Regions from separate parts of the Dryocola mayonis genome, predicted to be linked through region 1. Evidence: predicted binding sites of a transcription regulator. Region 1 holds the regulator's gene; each other region holds the start of a gene.
The links. The regulator CRP, encoded in region 1, controls carbon source genes, mostly activating them, when cyclic AMP is high. The targets are predictions, from matches to a motif close to ATGTGANNNNNNTCACAT.

Region 1 (3,208 bases):
CGTAAACGCGCCGCGATAGTCTGCGCGTTCCAGCGTATCACCGCCTCGGCGTGGCTTTGCTCGACGAGCTTTTGCACCTCTTCCGGCTGATGCAGGCTAACGGAGATGTGCTCCTGTAAATCGAGCGCCACCTGGAAGGCGCGCAGCAGGCGCTTGTAGCCGTTCTGCTGATTCGCCGCCAGCATGTGCAGCTGCTGGTAACAAACGGTGATCAGATCGACGGCTTTTTGCTGGCGGGCCAGCAAAGGCGGCAGCGCTTTTTCAGGATCCGTGTGCTGGGTCAGCAGGCCGTACTTGGCCTCGCAATAGTCCGCAAGCTGGCGGTAGAGCAGGCTTAAGGATTCACGAAGCGGCTGTTCGCGCCACATCCAGAACCAGAACCAGTTGAACGCTCCGTACCAGACGGTGCCGCAAACATAAAGCAGCATCGGTTTCCAGATGGGCATATTCCCGGCCATGCTGAGGGTAAAAATAGCGGCGATGAGCGAGGCGGGCAGCAGGCGGGCGTGGAGCGCGCTGATTTCGGCGGTGACACCCAGCAGCAGCGCCATACCCAGAAGAATGACCGGAAGCGGCACGGGCGTGTACAGCAGCATCAGCTGCATCAGCAGACTGCTGATGGCGAACAGGCCGCCGCCGATGATTAACCGCTTGAAGAAGCGTTTATGAGGCGTATCCAGACCGGCAATATTGCAGCACGCGGGCACTAACGAGAACATCAGCCCGGCCTGCAGATTGCCCAGAATCAGGCCTACCGCCACGGGAAGACACAGCACCAGCGTTTGTCGCAGTGCGTAGTTAACTTCGGGATGGTAGATCAGTCGACGCCACATATCAGAAGTGTAGAGACAAAAATGGCGTGTTACCGAAGCGACACGCCATTTTGTGAACAGGAATTAACGAGTGCCGTAAACGACGATCGTTTTACCGTGAGCGGAAATCAGGTTTTGATCTTCCAGCATTTTCAGGATGCGGCCTACGGTTTCGCGGGAGCAACCGACGATCTGACCGATTTCCTGGCGGGTGATTTTAATCTGCATGCCGTCCGGGTGGGTCATAGCGTCCGGCTGTTTTGCCAGGTTCAGCAGCGTCTGAGCGATGCGGCCGGTAACGTCGAGGAAGGCGAGGTTGCCTACTTTTTCTGACGTGACCTGCAGGCGACGCGCCATCTGGGAAGACAGACGCATCAGGATGTCCGGATTAACCTGGATAAGCTGACGGAACTTTTTATAGGAAATTTCGGCCACTTCGCATGCGGTTTTCGCACGAACCCAGGCGCTGCGCTCCTGGCCTTCTTCAAACAGGCCTAATTCACCGATAAAATCGCCCTGGTTCAGGTAGGAGAGGATCATTTCCTTACCCTCTTCATCCTTAATCAGCACTGCCACGGAGCCTTTGACGATGTAGTACAGCGTCTCTGCTTTTTCACCCTGGTGAATCAGCGTGCTCTTTGATGGATACTTATGAATGTGGCAATGGGACAAGAACCATTCGAGTGTCGGGTCTGTTTGCGGTTTGCCAAGCACCATGCGCGGTTATCCTCTGTTATAAACTGGCTACCAAAGACAGGATGCAAAACCTCCTGCCCGGCGTTGCAATCGTTAGAATATTTCCCACTCGGGGGAAATGGCCTGCAAGTCAATCTTGCCGCCTGTAATTAGTGATGTCCTCTGCAGACATTTATCACGTCAATGTATCAAATGTTGCATCCGGATTGTTTTAGCATAGCTTTTGACAAGTGTCTCCTATTGTCTCGTTTCAGCATGATGCAGGTCGCCTTCCGTTGCCAGTTTTACCGCATCCGCGTACTCTGAAAGGAAATTTCTTCAACAGGAGTAAGCAACATGCAGGCACGAGTTAAATGGGTTGAGGGGTTAACTTTCCTGGGCGAATCGGCTTCGGGCCACCAGATCCTGATGGACGGCAATTCAGGCGATAAGGCGCCCAGTCCGATGGAGATGGTACTGATGTCGGTCGGCGGCTGCAGCGCCATCGACGTGGTGTCCATTTTGCAAAAAGGCCGCCACGACGTGAAGGATTGCGAAGTGAAGCTGACGTCCGAGCGCCGTGAAGAAGCCCCGCGCCTGTTCACGCACATTAATCTGCATTTCATCGTGACCGGCAAAGACCTGAAGGACAACGCCGTGTCCCGCGCGGTGGATCTCTCCGCTGAGAAATACTGTTCGGTAGCGCTGATGCTTGAGAAAGCCGCAAACATCACGCACAGCTATGAAGTGATCGAAGCTTAACGCGCTTCAGGGCGGCGGGCGCCGCCCTAAACGACCTTTCTGCCTTCCGCCAGCCGTTGCACCAGCGGCGTCATGATAAGCTCCATCGCCAGCCCCATTTTCCCGCCGGGCACCACCAACGTATTGATGTGGGAAATGAAAGATCCCTGCAGCATGGCCAACAGATATGGGAAATCAATGTCATCCAGCCCGCGGAAGTGAATAACCACGAAGCTTTCGTCCAGCGACGGAATGCCGCGCGCCGCAAAGGGGTTAGACGTATCTACCGTTGGCACGCGCTGGAAGTTGATATGGGTGCGCGAGAACTGCGGGGTGATGTAGTTGATGTAGTCATCCATCGATCTGACGACCGAGTCCATCACCGCTTCCCGGGAATGGGCCGCGTTCGCTGGTGTCGCGCACCAGCTTTTGGATCCACTCAAGGTTAACGATGGGCACCACGCCTACCAAAAGGTCGACGTGGTTCGCCACGTCGTGCTGCGGGGTGACTACGCCGCCGTGCAGCCCTTCGTAAAAGAGGACGTCCGTCGGCTCTGGCAAAGGCTGCCACGGCGTAAAGGTTCCCGGCACCTGGTTCCAGGGCACGGCTTCATCATACGTATGGAGATATTTACGGGATTTGCCCTGGCCGCTGCGCCCGTATTCAGCAAAGGTCTGCTCAAGCAGGCTGAAATCGTTGGCCTCAGGGCCGAAATAGCTGATGTGGCGGCCAAGGTCGCGCGCTTTGCGGATAGCCAAATCCATTTCCGGACGGGTATAACGGTGGAAGCTGTCCCCTTCGACCTCCGCGGCGCGCAGGTTCAGCTGCTGAAAAATCTTGCGAAAGGCAAGGCTTGTGGTGGTGGTTCCCGCACCGCTGGATCCCGTGACGGCGATAACCGGATGTTTGGCTGACATAGGGCAACAACTCCATGGATTGTAAGAATTATGCAGTACAGACCGCGCCCCATGACAAGGGT
Region 2 (3,208 bases), 250 kb from region 1:
GCGCAGCGTGGCTTCTAACGCCGCCAGGGTCATTTTGTCGGCGCGCAGGGCGCGCTTGAGCGGGTGGCTCTGAATGCGGGCGATAAGCTCTTTTTTGCCGACGATAATGCCCGCCTGCGGGCCGCCGAGCAGCTTATCCCCGGAGAAGCTTACCAGGCTGACGCCCGCGGCGATAAGCTGCCCGGGCATAGGCTCCGGCGGCAGCCCCCACCGGCTGAGATCAATGAGCGAACCGCTGCCCAAATCGGTTATTACCGGAATAGCCAGCTCTTTACCTAACTCTGCCAGCTCGGCTTCGCTCACCGTTTTGGTGAAGCCTTCTATCTGATAATTGCTGGTATGCACCTTCATCAGCAGCGCCGTATCCGGGCCGGCGGCGGCCTGACGATAATCTTTCAGGTGCGTGCGGTTAGTGGTGCCCACCTCAACGAGCCGGCAGCCCGCCTGGCGCATAACGTCCGGAATGCGAAACGCGCCGCCGATTTCCACCAGTTCGCCGCGCGAGACGATGACTTCGCCGCCGTTCGCACAGGCAGCCAGCATCAGCAGCACCGCCGCCGCGTTATTGTTGACGATGCAGGCGTCTTCCGCTCCGGTTAGCTCACACAGCAGATCCGCAAGCGCCCGGTCGCGGTGTCCTCGCTCGGCGCCGTCCAGATCGTATTCCAGGGTAACAGGTGAACGCATAACCTGCGCGACCGCTTCCACGGCGGCCTCAGCCTGCAAGGCGCGGCCCAGATTGGTGTGCAGCACGGTGCCGGTCAGGTTAAAAACGGGCAGCAGGGCGCTGCGCAGGGCCAGCCTCAAGCCTTTGTCTGGCCTGCACGGCCCAGCTGTCGTTCCACGGCGGCAGCTCGCCCTGGACGCGGATATGCTCGCGTGCGCTATCAAGCATATCGCGCAGGGTACTGACCACGCGGGTATGGCCGAATTCATTCAGTAGGGGGCTGAACGATGCGTCGCGCAGCAGGCGGTCTGTTGCCGGCAGCTGGCTGTACAAAGTGCGTTGAAGGGTCATGGCAGGCCGTAGGATTGAGAAATTTTGCCTTAGTTTACAGGGGGAGCGAGCCCCCTGTCATGGAGGGAGATCATGCCGTTGGCGGTTCGGTGCGGGCAAAGCTTTCACGCTGGAAAAGCGTCTCAACCAGCTTGATGAGGTGCGGGCGATTGACGCACCAGCCGGGAGAAACGCGGCGGAAGTTGATATAGCCCACGGCGCAGGCTACGGCAATTCCGGCGACGGTCAGCGGCTCGGCGGTCAGGGTTTTATCGGCGGCGAGCTTCTCAAGCATATCCAACCCGCGGCTGATTTTTTCACGCTGGCGCAGCAGCTCCGTTTCCGACTGCTGGGCCGGCGGGCGCTGCTGCTCGCGTACCGATACAAGCGCCGCGTCCATGATGCCGTCCGCGAGCGCTTCCGTCTGGCGCATCTTCAGGGCGGCTTTCGGCTCACGCGGGATAAGCGCCGGAGCAATATCAAGAAGTTCGAGGTATTCCGCAATAACCGGCGAATCAAACCAGTATTCACCCTCATCGGTGACTAACGCCGGGACTTTGCCCAGCGGGTTGTACTGCGGCGTGTGGCTTTCGGCAACCCACGGGTTGTCGTTCACAAACTCAAAGGTGATGCCTTTTTCCAGCAGGATGACCGAAATTTTGCGCACGTACGGGCTGGTGTAATTACCGATCAGTTTCATTACGTCGTCCATTTTTAGCCAACAAAAGATAAGTATGGATCAGGATGGATGAAAAAGTAGCCGTGCAAAAAGATGTAATAAAGCTACATCAGCACGGGCGCCAAGCGGCGAAGGGTGTGCGGGATCACACCAGGAAAATTCCGATGAAAATTATTTGTGATGCAAGTCACAAATAAATAATAAACAAGGAAGGAAGAAATGTGATTTCAATCACAAACAACCACCATTTTCGGTTAAAAGATTATCACTGTACTATTTTTACACCGCCTTTTTGTGACGTAGATCACGCTGTAATGCCCTGTATCCCCTAATTATTAGTGATCTGTATCACACTAAGTTGCGCCGACTGGACAGCTAAACGATTCAGTGCCAGATTCGCCTCACTTAGAGCATCTGGCAGGCTTTCCTGCCGCCACGTTAACAATAAACCTCGGGCTGCTATTCAGCGCGTAAACACAACAAGGGGTGTGCGTATGTCATCCGATATCAAGATCAGAGTGCAAAGCTTTGGTCGTTTCCTCAGCAATATGGTAATGCCTAACATCGGCGCATTTATTGCCTGGGGTATTATCACAGCGTTATTTATTCCCACCGGATGGTTGCCAAATGAGACGCTGGCGAAGCTGGTAGGCCCAATGATCACCTATCTGCTGCCGTTGCTTATCGGTTATACCGGTGGTCGCTTAATCGGCGGTGACCGTGGCGGCGTGGTTGGCGCTATCACCACGATGGGCGTTATCGTCGGCGCGGATATGCCGATGTTCCTCGGCGCGATGATTGCCGGTCCTCTGGGCGGCTGGGCGATTAAACGCTTCGACATCTGGGTAGACGGTAAAATCAAATCCGGCTTTGAAATGCTGGTGAACAACTTCTCCGCAGGCATCATCGGGATGATCCTGGCGATTCTGGCGTTCATGGGGATCGGCCCGGCTGTTGAAGTGCTCTCCAAGGTGCTGGCGGCGGGCGTTAACTTCATGGTTGTCCATGACATGCTGCCGCTGGCTTCTATCTTCGTAGAACCGGCGAAAATTCTCTTCCTGAACAACGCCATCAACCACGGCATCTTCTCGCCGCTGGGCATTCAGCAGTCCCACGAGCTGGGCAAATCAATCTTCTTCCTGATTGAAGCGAACCCGGGTCCGGGCATGGGCGTGCTGCTGGCCTACATGTTCTTCGGTCGTGGCAACGCTAAGCAGTCTGCGGGCGGCGCGGCAATCATCCACTTCCTGGGCGGTATCCACGAAATTTACTTCCCGTACGTGCTGATGAACCCACGTCTGATCCTGGCCGTTATCCTCGGCGGTATGACCGGCGTGTTCACCCTGACCATCCTGAACGGCGGTCTGGTTTCACCAGCTTCCCCAGGCTCCATCCTGGCGGTGCTGGCGATGACGCCAAAAGGCGCTTACTTCGCTAACATCGCGGCAATCGTCGCGGCGATGGCGGTCTCCTTCGTGGTTTCTGCAATCCTGCTGAAAACCAGCAAGGTGAAAGAAGAAGACGATATCGAA
Region 3 (3,208 bases), 2.0 Mb from region 1:
GACGCAAAATACTCGGTTTCGTGGTGTGCTGCATTGCGCTGGCGATAAGCGCCCTTTATGAACTTATCGAATGGTGGGCGGCGCTGGCCATGGGCCAGGACGCTGAACTTTTCCTGGGTACCCAGGGCGATCCGTGGGATACCCAGTCGGATATGTTTTGCGCCCTGCTGGGCGCGCTTACCTCGGTGATCTTTCTGGCGGGTTATCACCAGCGCCAGCTTGTTAGCCGCTTACGATAATACGTTTAGCGCCCGGGAGAAAACTGCTCAATCACCTCGTTGTCGAGATGGTGGTAGTCGCCTTTGAGCTCGGCGCACAGCTTCGCCATATAATGCACCAGAAAATCGGCGTTATGGCGCGCCAGCTCCCGGCCCGCTTCGGTTTGCATCGTTGCGGGAAGTTTCAAAAGCTTTTTCTGGAAGTGGTCGAGCGCGTAAGTGGCGTCGTCCAGCTCCCTTTTTCCGGCAAGCGGATCCTCGCTGTCAAACAAGGGCCGTCCCAACGCGCCGGAGGTATAGAAAACCCGTGCAAGGCCTATCGCGCCTAACGATTCAAGCCGGTCGGCGTCCTGAACGATCTTAGCTTCGAGCGTTTGTGGCTCAATGCCGGCGCTGAAGCTGTGCGCACGAACCGCATGCGCTACGGCGTCATACAGTTCGTGAGGAAAATCGGGGAAGTGGTTATCAAGGATGCGCAACGTTTCGACCGCGGCCTGGCCAGAAGCCAGATGTCGCTCCGGGTGGTTTTTCGGCAGGTTGACGATGTCATGGAAGTAACAGGCGGTTAGCACCACCAGGCGATCGGCCTCCGTTCCCGCCATCATCCGCTGCGCGGTTTTCCAGACGCGATGAAAATGCGCCACGTCATGGGCCTTATCATCCTGCAGCCAGTTGCCGTGCAGGTACTCTTCAAAACGCGCTTGCCAGTGGGCTATCGGCATACGTACTCCTCGTTTCGTTGCTAAACCCCGTACCTAATATGAGTACAGGATCACAAAATTAGCAAGAAAGAGTCGGCCACCGGCAATGCTTTAAAACCTCACTGCCGATGAAAATCGTCGCGCGGCCGCGTGTACCAGGCAATCCAGCCAAGCACGGCCGCCACCGAACCCAGCACCAGCAGCCCCATTAACGCCCCGAGCAGTTTTCCGCCTAACGAGCCCATTTCTCCGCCGGTCACGCTGCTGACCACCCAAAAATAACGCACCATCGCCCAGACGATATACAAACAAAATCCATAAAATAGCCACAGGGCTATTTTGCCGCCCGGCGTGCGGACAGGTTTCTTATCCTTAACGTTCGACATAGCCATCTCAACTCAAAAGCATGGGTTTTACGGTAAAACCACCGTCCTTAGGATGTGATTTTTATCACATTTTTATCGGTTGTTAACAGCCGGAACGCTGTTTTTTGCCCGTAATCCTTCTTTAAAAGGTCAACTGGCGAATTAACAAACGCCGCGGAAACAGGCGTTTTACCTGCTCATTCGCCAGCGTGGCTGCCTCAGGTCGCCCGGGCATATAAATTATGAATACAATTGAGTTAAAAATAGCCATAGTAAATAATTGCGTCGACTCAGCTCACTTGTGACCCCTGTCGTTGAAGTGATTTTCATTAAGTGCTTGAATAATGGCGACGAGAGCAATCGCCCCGGTATTTTCAGTTCTGTTCAAACGATGACTTTGCGAGCAAGAAAAATGATTAAGTGGCCCTGGAAAGTAAGTGATTCATCCACTGTCCCGGCTTTACCCTGGGAGGAGGCTTTAGCTATTCCCGTGCTGGCAGCGCTCACCCCCGTTGAACAGCAAAAGCTGATTCGTCTTGCCGAGCGTTTTTTACAGCAAAAAAGGCTGGTCGCGCTGCAGGGCTTCGAGCTCGACGAGCTGAAAAGCACCCGTATCGCGCTGCTGTTCTGCCTGCCGGTTATGGAACTTGGCCTGGAGTGGCTGGATGGTTTTCATGAGATCCTCCTCTACCCTGCCCCCTTTGTCGTGGATGACGAGTGGGAGGATGACATTGGCCTGGTGCATAACCAGCGCGTGGTGCAGTCGGGGCAAAGCTGGCAGCAGGGGCCTATTGTGCTGAACTGGCTGGACGTGCAGGACTCCTTCGACGCCTCGGGTTTCAACCTGATTATCCATGAGGTCGCCCACAAGCTGGATATGCGCAACGGCGATCGCGCAAGCGGCGTGCCGCTGGTTGCCCTGCGGGACGTTGCGGCATGGGAGCACGATCTGCATGCCGCGATGAGCAACATTCAGGACGAGATCGATCTGGTAGGCGAAAACGCCGCCAGCATCGATGCCTACGCCGCCACGGAGCCGGCGGAATGCTTCGCGGTGCTTTCAGAGTATTTCTTCAGCGCGCCAGAGCTGTTCGCGCCGCGCTTCCCGTCCCTTTATCAAAGGTTTCGCATGTTCTACGGCCAGGATCCGCTACAACGCCTGCGCAGAAGTGAAAACCCCCATGAGCCAGAGGGTAAAACGGTGCATTAATTCAACAAGTTGATTTTAATTTGCTCATTTGAATCAATACGTTATTTTATGCATTGACTCTTTTTAACCGCGAGGCTACTATTCGCCTCGTTCAAACGATTCCTCTGTAGTTCAGTCGGTAGAACGGCGGACTGTTAATCCGTATGTCACTGGTTCGAGTCCAGTCAGAGGAGCCAAATTTAAGAAGCCCGCTTAAGGAAACTTAAGCGGGCTTTTTGCTTTTCAGCACTTTTACTTTGCCGGAACAATCACCAGTTTGCCGGTTACATGCCCACCGGCGCTGACCTCATGCGCTTCTGCCGTCTTCTCAAGCGGATAGGTTTTTTCGACAGGGATGGCATACCGCTCATCACGGAAAAGGCGGTTTATCTCTGTGAGGACGCCGTCAGGATCCTCCGGCGGACCTTTGGAGAAGCGGGCGCCATATTGTTCCGCAGAAAAATCGGCGACGGAGACAACCCGCGACGGTATGCCAGCGATGGCGATTAGCTGCGGAATGATGCCTGAACCGGCAACGTCAAGGGCCGCGTCAACGCCTTGCGGAGCAAGTTTGCAGACTCTTTCCCTGAGGCCCGGGCCATAGGTCGTGGGGGTAGCACCCAGCCTGCGAAGGTAATCGTGGTTCTTTAAGCTCGCGGAACCAATTACGTTAATTCCGCGGGAGCGGGCGATCTGAACGACGGCCGTGCCGATACCTCCTGCGGCGCCGCTGAC
Region 4 (3,208 bases), 2.0 Mb from region 1:
CGCTAAAGGCTTCGGCTGGGGCGCCGAGCTGAATGTGCGTTTCATCTTCGAAAAAGCCTTTACCGGCCGCAAGGGCGAAGGCTATCCGGTTGAGCGCAAAGAGCCGCAGGTGCGTAACGCCGGTATCCTCAACCAGGTTAAGGCGGCGGTGGTGAAAGAGAACTATCTCGACACGCTGCGTGCTATCGATCCCGAACTGGTGAAAACGGCCGTGTCCGGCGAACGCTTCCAGCAGTGCTTCTTTGAAAACTGTCAGAATAAAGAGATCGAAGCCTTCGTGCGCGAAATCCTCGCCTGATTGAAAAAACGGTCGGTAACTACAGCTACCGGCCGTTTATCACCGACGCCTTTCCGACATCACTTCTTATTTGAAACCGCGCTGCCCGCCGTTCGCGGCAGGCGCAGCAGATCGAAAAGCCCCGCCAGGCAAATAAGCGTAATTAATACAAACGAGATTTTAATGCTGATGCCGGCAACGTCGGTCAGATGCAGCCACCCGCTGATTTTTTCTCCCAGCCTGATGCCGATTGCGCCAAGCGTAATGCCCAGCCCCACGGAAAGCTGCGTGGCGGTGCTAAACAGCGTATTAGCGTAGCTCATTTGCTGTGCGGGAATATCCGCAAAGGCGAGGGTGCTGATGCCGGTAAACTGCATCGAACGGAACAGCCCGCCAAGAAACAGGATCACGACGGTCGCCCAGGTCGCGGTGTGCGGCGTAAGAAAAGCGCAGGCAAGCAGGGCGATAACGTTCAGCAGGCCGTTGACGATGAGTAATTTTTTAAAACCAAGCGCGCGGATAAGCGGCGTGGTGCCGGGTTTCATCGTCAGGTTGCCGGCGAATACCGCAAGCACCAGCAGGCCCGAGTGAAACGCATCCATGCCAAATCCCACCTGAAACAGCAGCGGCAGCAAAAAGGGCACGGCGCTAATTGAGGTGCGAAAAAGCGAGCCGCCGTACATTGTGACGCCGAAAGTCTGCACCTTTAAAGCGTCCAGCCGAATCATTGGATGCGGCGCGCGTCTAAAATGCCACAGGGAAAACCACAGCGCAGCCGCTCCCGCCGTCAGCAGGACTGACGTGGCGACCGCGTCAATATTTGCCTCGCCGAGCTTTTCCAGCCCGTACACAAGACAAACCATGGCGACGGCGGTGCTGACAAAACCAATGCCGTCAAACGGACGGCGCTCGTCATCGTGCACGTCCGGTATCAGCCGCCAGGCCAGCGCCATAGCGGCAAGCCCGAGCGGAAGATTGATATAAAAGATCCAGCGCCATGAAGCATAGCTGGTGATAAATCCGCCCAGCGGCGGCCCGATAATCGGGGCGACCAGCGCAGGCCAGGTCAACGTCGCTATGGCGGTGATTAGCTGGTGTTTCGGCGTCGTTCTTAATACCGCCAGGCGACCTACCGGCACCATTAACGCGCCGCCAGCGCCCTGTAAAACACGCATTGCGACAAACTGTTCAAGACTGTTGGCAAGGCCGCACAGTACGGACGCGAGGGTGAAAACACCCAGCGCCAGGGTGAAGACTTTACGCGCGCCAAACCGGTCGGCGATCCAGCCGCTGGCGGGGATCAGCACCGCAAGCGTAAGCAGATAGGCGCTCATGCCGATGTTCAGATCCACCGCCTCCGCGCCGAAGGTTCGCGCCATCTGCGGCAGGGCGGTGGCGATCACCGTCCCGTCGAGAAACTCCATAAAAAACGCGCCGGCGACCAGCAACGCGGTAAGGGAAAGGCCGCGTTTTTGCACAAAAGATACCTTGTCAGACATGTTGTCGCTCGAATTTAAAATAATGTTTTAAAAATTTACCAGGACAGGTAATCAGTTAAATGATGGATTTGCAACGGGTTTTATATAAACGGGCGGAAAAATCCATACGCACATTGTGTGATATGTGTCACAAATCTATTGATTTATGTGATGGAAGTCATATTATAGGTCGCATAACGAGCAACGCCTGCACAAATAAAAACCGGAGTAGAAGATGAAACTGCGCAAAATCCTGAAAAGTATGTTTGAAAACTACTGCAAAACCTTCAAAGACGTACCGCCAGGCGCGATGTTCTAAGAAAGTTTGCTGATGAAAAAAACCTGCCGCGGCAGGTTTTTTTGTGTCCGCAATACTCCCCTTTTGGCGTCTCGCAGGAGGGGAGCGGAAAGGAGTGTTGCCTCGTGATTCACGCCGCATGTACTATGGCGCGCAATATGAAACAGGAGAACAAGATGTCTGAACAACTATCCGCCGACCAGGAGCTGGTTTCCGACGTGGTCGCCTGCCAGCTGGTGATCAAGCAAATTCTGGACGTGATTGACGTTATTGCCCCGGTTGAGGTGCGCGACAAAATGGCCAGCCAGCTAAAAACGATTGATTTCGCCACCCATCCTGCCGCAGCGGACCCGGTGACCCGCCGCGCGATTCAAAAGGCGATTGCGCTGATTGAGCTGAAGTTTACGCCGCAGAAGGATGCGCATTGATTCAGTAACGTTATGGCGGATAAGCGCAGGCGTCGTTATCCGCCATTAAAAGAACGTCATTACCAACAGGTAACTCGCCGCGCAGGCGCAGCTTACGCCGATTAAACCCGGCAGGATAAAGCTGTGGTTGATAATGAACCTGCCGATACGCGTGGTGCCCGAGCGGTCGAACCCGATACAGGCCAGATCGCTTGGGTAGGTCGGCAGCACAAAGTAGCCATAGGATGCGGGGAAGAAAGCGATAAGCATTTTAGGCTCCACGCCCAGCATCAGGCCCATCGGGGCGACCGCCGTCAGGGCCGCGGCCTGGCTGTTAACCAGTTTTGATACCAGGAACAGGACGATGGCATACGTCCACGGGTGGCTTTGCACCACGCCCTGCAAGGCTATTTTCAGCTCGTCGAGGTGCGCCTGGAAAAACGTATCGCTCATCCACGCTACGCCGAAGACGGAGAAAATCGCCACCATCCCGGCTTTAAATACCGCGCCGTTTGAAATGGCCGTCGCGTTTACCTTACACAGGATAAGCATTACCGCGCCGGCGATCAGCATCATCATCTGGATAACCAGATTCATTGACAGCGGCGCCATGGCGCCTTTCACCTCAAAGGCGGGTCGCAGCTGCGGCACCGCGCCCAGCAAGACCACCACCAGAATCCCGGCGAAGAAAATCCACGTTGACCAGTACGCCTGTTTCGGGAAGGTCTGGTTCATCAACGTTTCGCTG

Region 2: a site for CRP is predicted at 1,896-1,913, ahead of WLO32_RS00545 (glutathione S-transferase). Genes of this name have one in related genera too.
Region 3: a site for CRP is predicted at 1,358-1,375, ahead of drpB (cell division protein DrpB). Genes of this name have one in related genera too.
Region 4: a site for CRP is predicted at 1,892-1,909, ahead of azuC (stress response protein AzuC). Genes of this name have one in related genera too.

The regions. Positions count from the first base shown of each region.
Region 1 covers NZ_CP150452.1:364,069-367,276, forward strand. Annotated here, with positions in the region: gene WLO32_RS01615 (YccS/YhfK family putative transporter) at 1-833, opposite strand, end outside; gene crp (cAMP-activated global transcriptional regulator CRP) at 897-1,529, opposite strand; gene WLO32_RS01625 (OsmC family protein) at 1,845-2,249, shown strand; partial or broken gene WLO32_RS01630 (phosphoribulokinase) at 2,276-3,146, opposite strand; gene WLO32_RS01635 (YheU family protein) at 3,208-3,208, opposite strand, start outside.
Region 2 covers NZ_CP150452.1:109,110-112,317, forward strand. Annotated here, with positions in the region: partial or broken gene selA (L-seryl-tRNA(Sec) selenium transferase) at 1-1,018, opposite strand, end outside; gene WLO32_RS00545 (glutathione S-transferase) at 1,089-1,697, opposite strand; partial or broken gene WLO32_RS00550 (PTS mannitol transporter subunit IICBA) at 2,171-3,208, shown strand, end outside.
Region 3 covers NZ_CP150452.1:2,643,915-2,647,122, forward strand. Annotated here, with positions in the region: gene WLO32_RS12835 (DUF2238 domain-containing protein) at 1-239, shown strand, start outside; gene WLO32_RS12840 (phosphohydrolase) at 245-940, opposite strand; gene drpB (cell division protein DrpB) at 1,039-1,305, opposite strand; gene mtfA (DgsA anti-repressor MtfA) at 1,697-2,494, shown strand; tRNA gene WLO32_RS12855 (tRNA-Asn) at 2,595-2,670, shown strand; gene WLO32_RS12860 (NADP-dependent oxidoreductase) at 2,726-3,208, opposite strand, start outside.
Region 4 covers NZ_CP150452.1:2,594,103-2,597,310, reverse strand. Annotated here, with positions in the region: gene WLO32_RS12565 (RpiB/LacA/LacB family sugar-phosphate isomerase) at 1-298, shown strand, start outside; gene WLO32_RS12560 (MFS transporter) at 358-1,776, opposite strand; gene azuC (stress response protein AzuC) at 1,991-2,074, shown strand; gene WLO32_RS12550 (DUF2766 family protein) at 2,230-2,481, shown strand; gene WLO32_RS12545 (anaerobic C4-dicarboxylate transporter) at 2,527-3,208, opposite strand, start outside.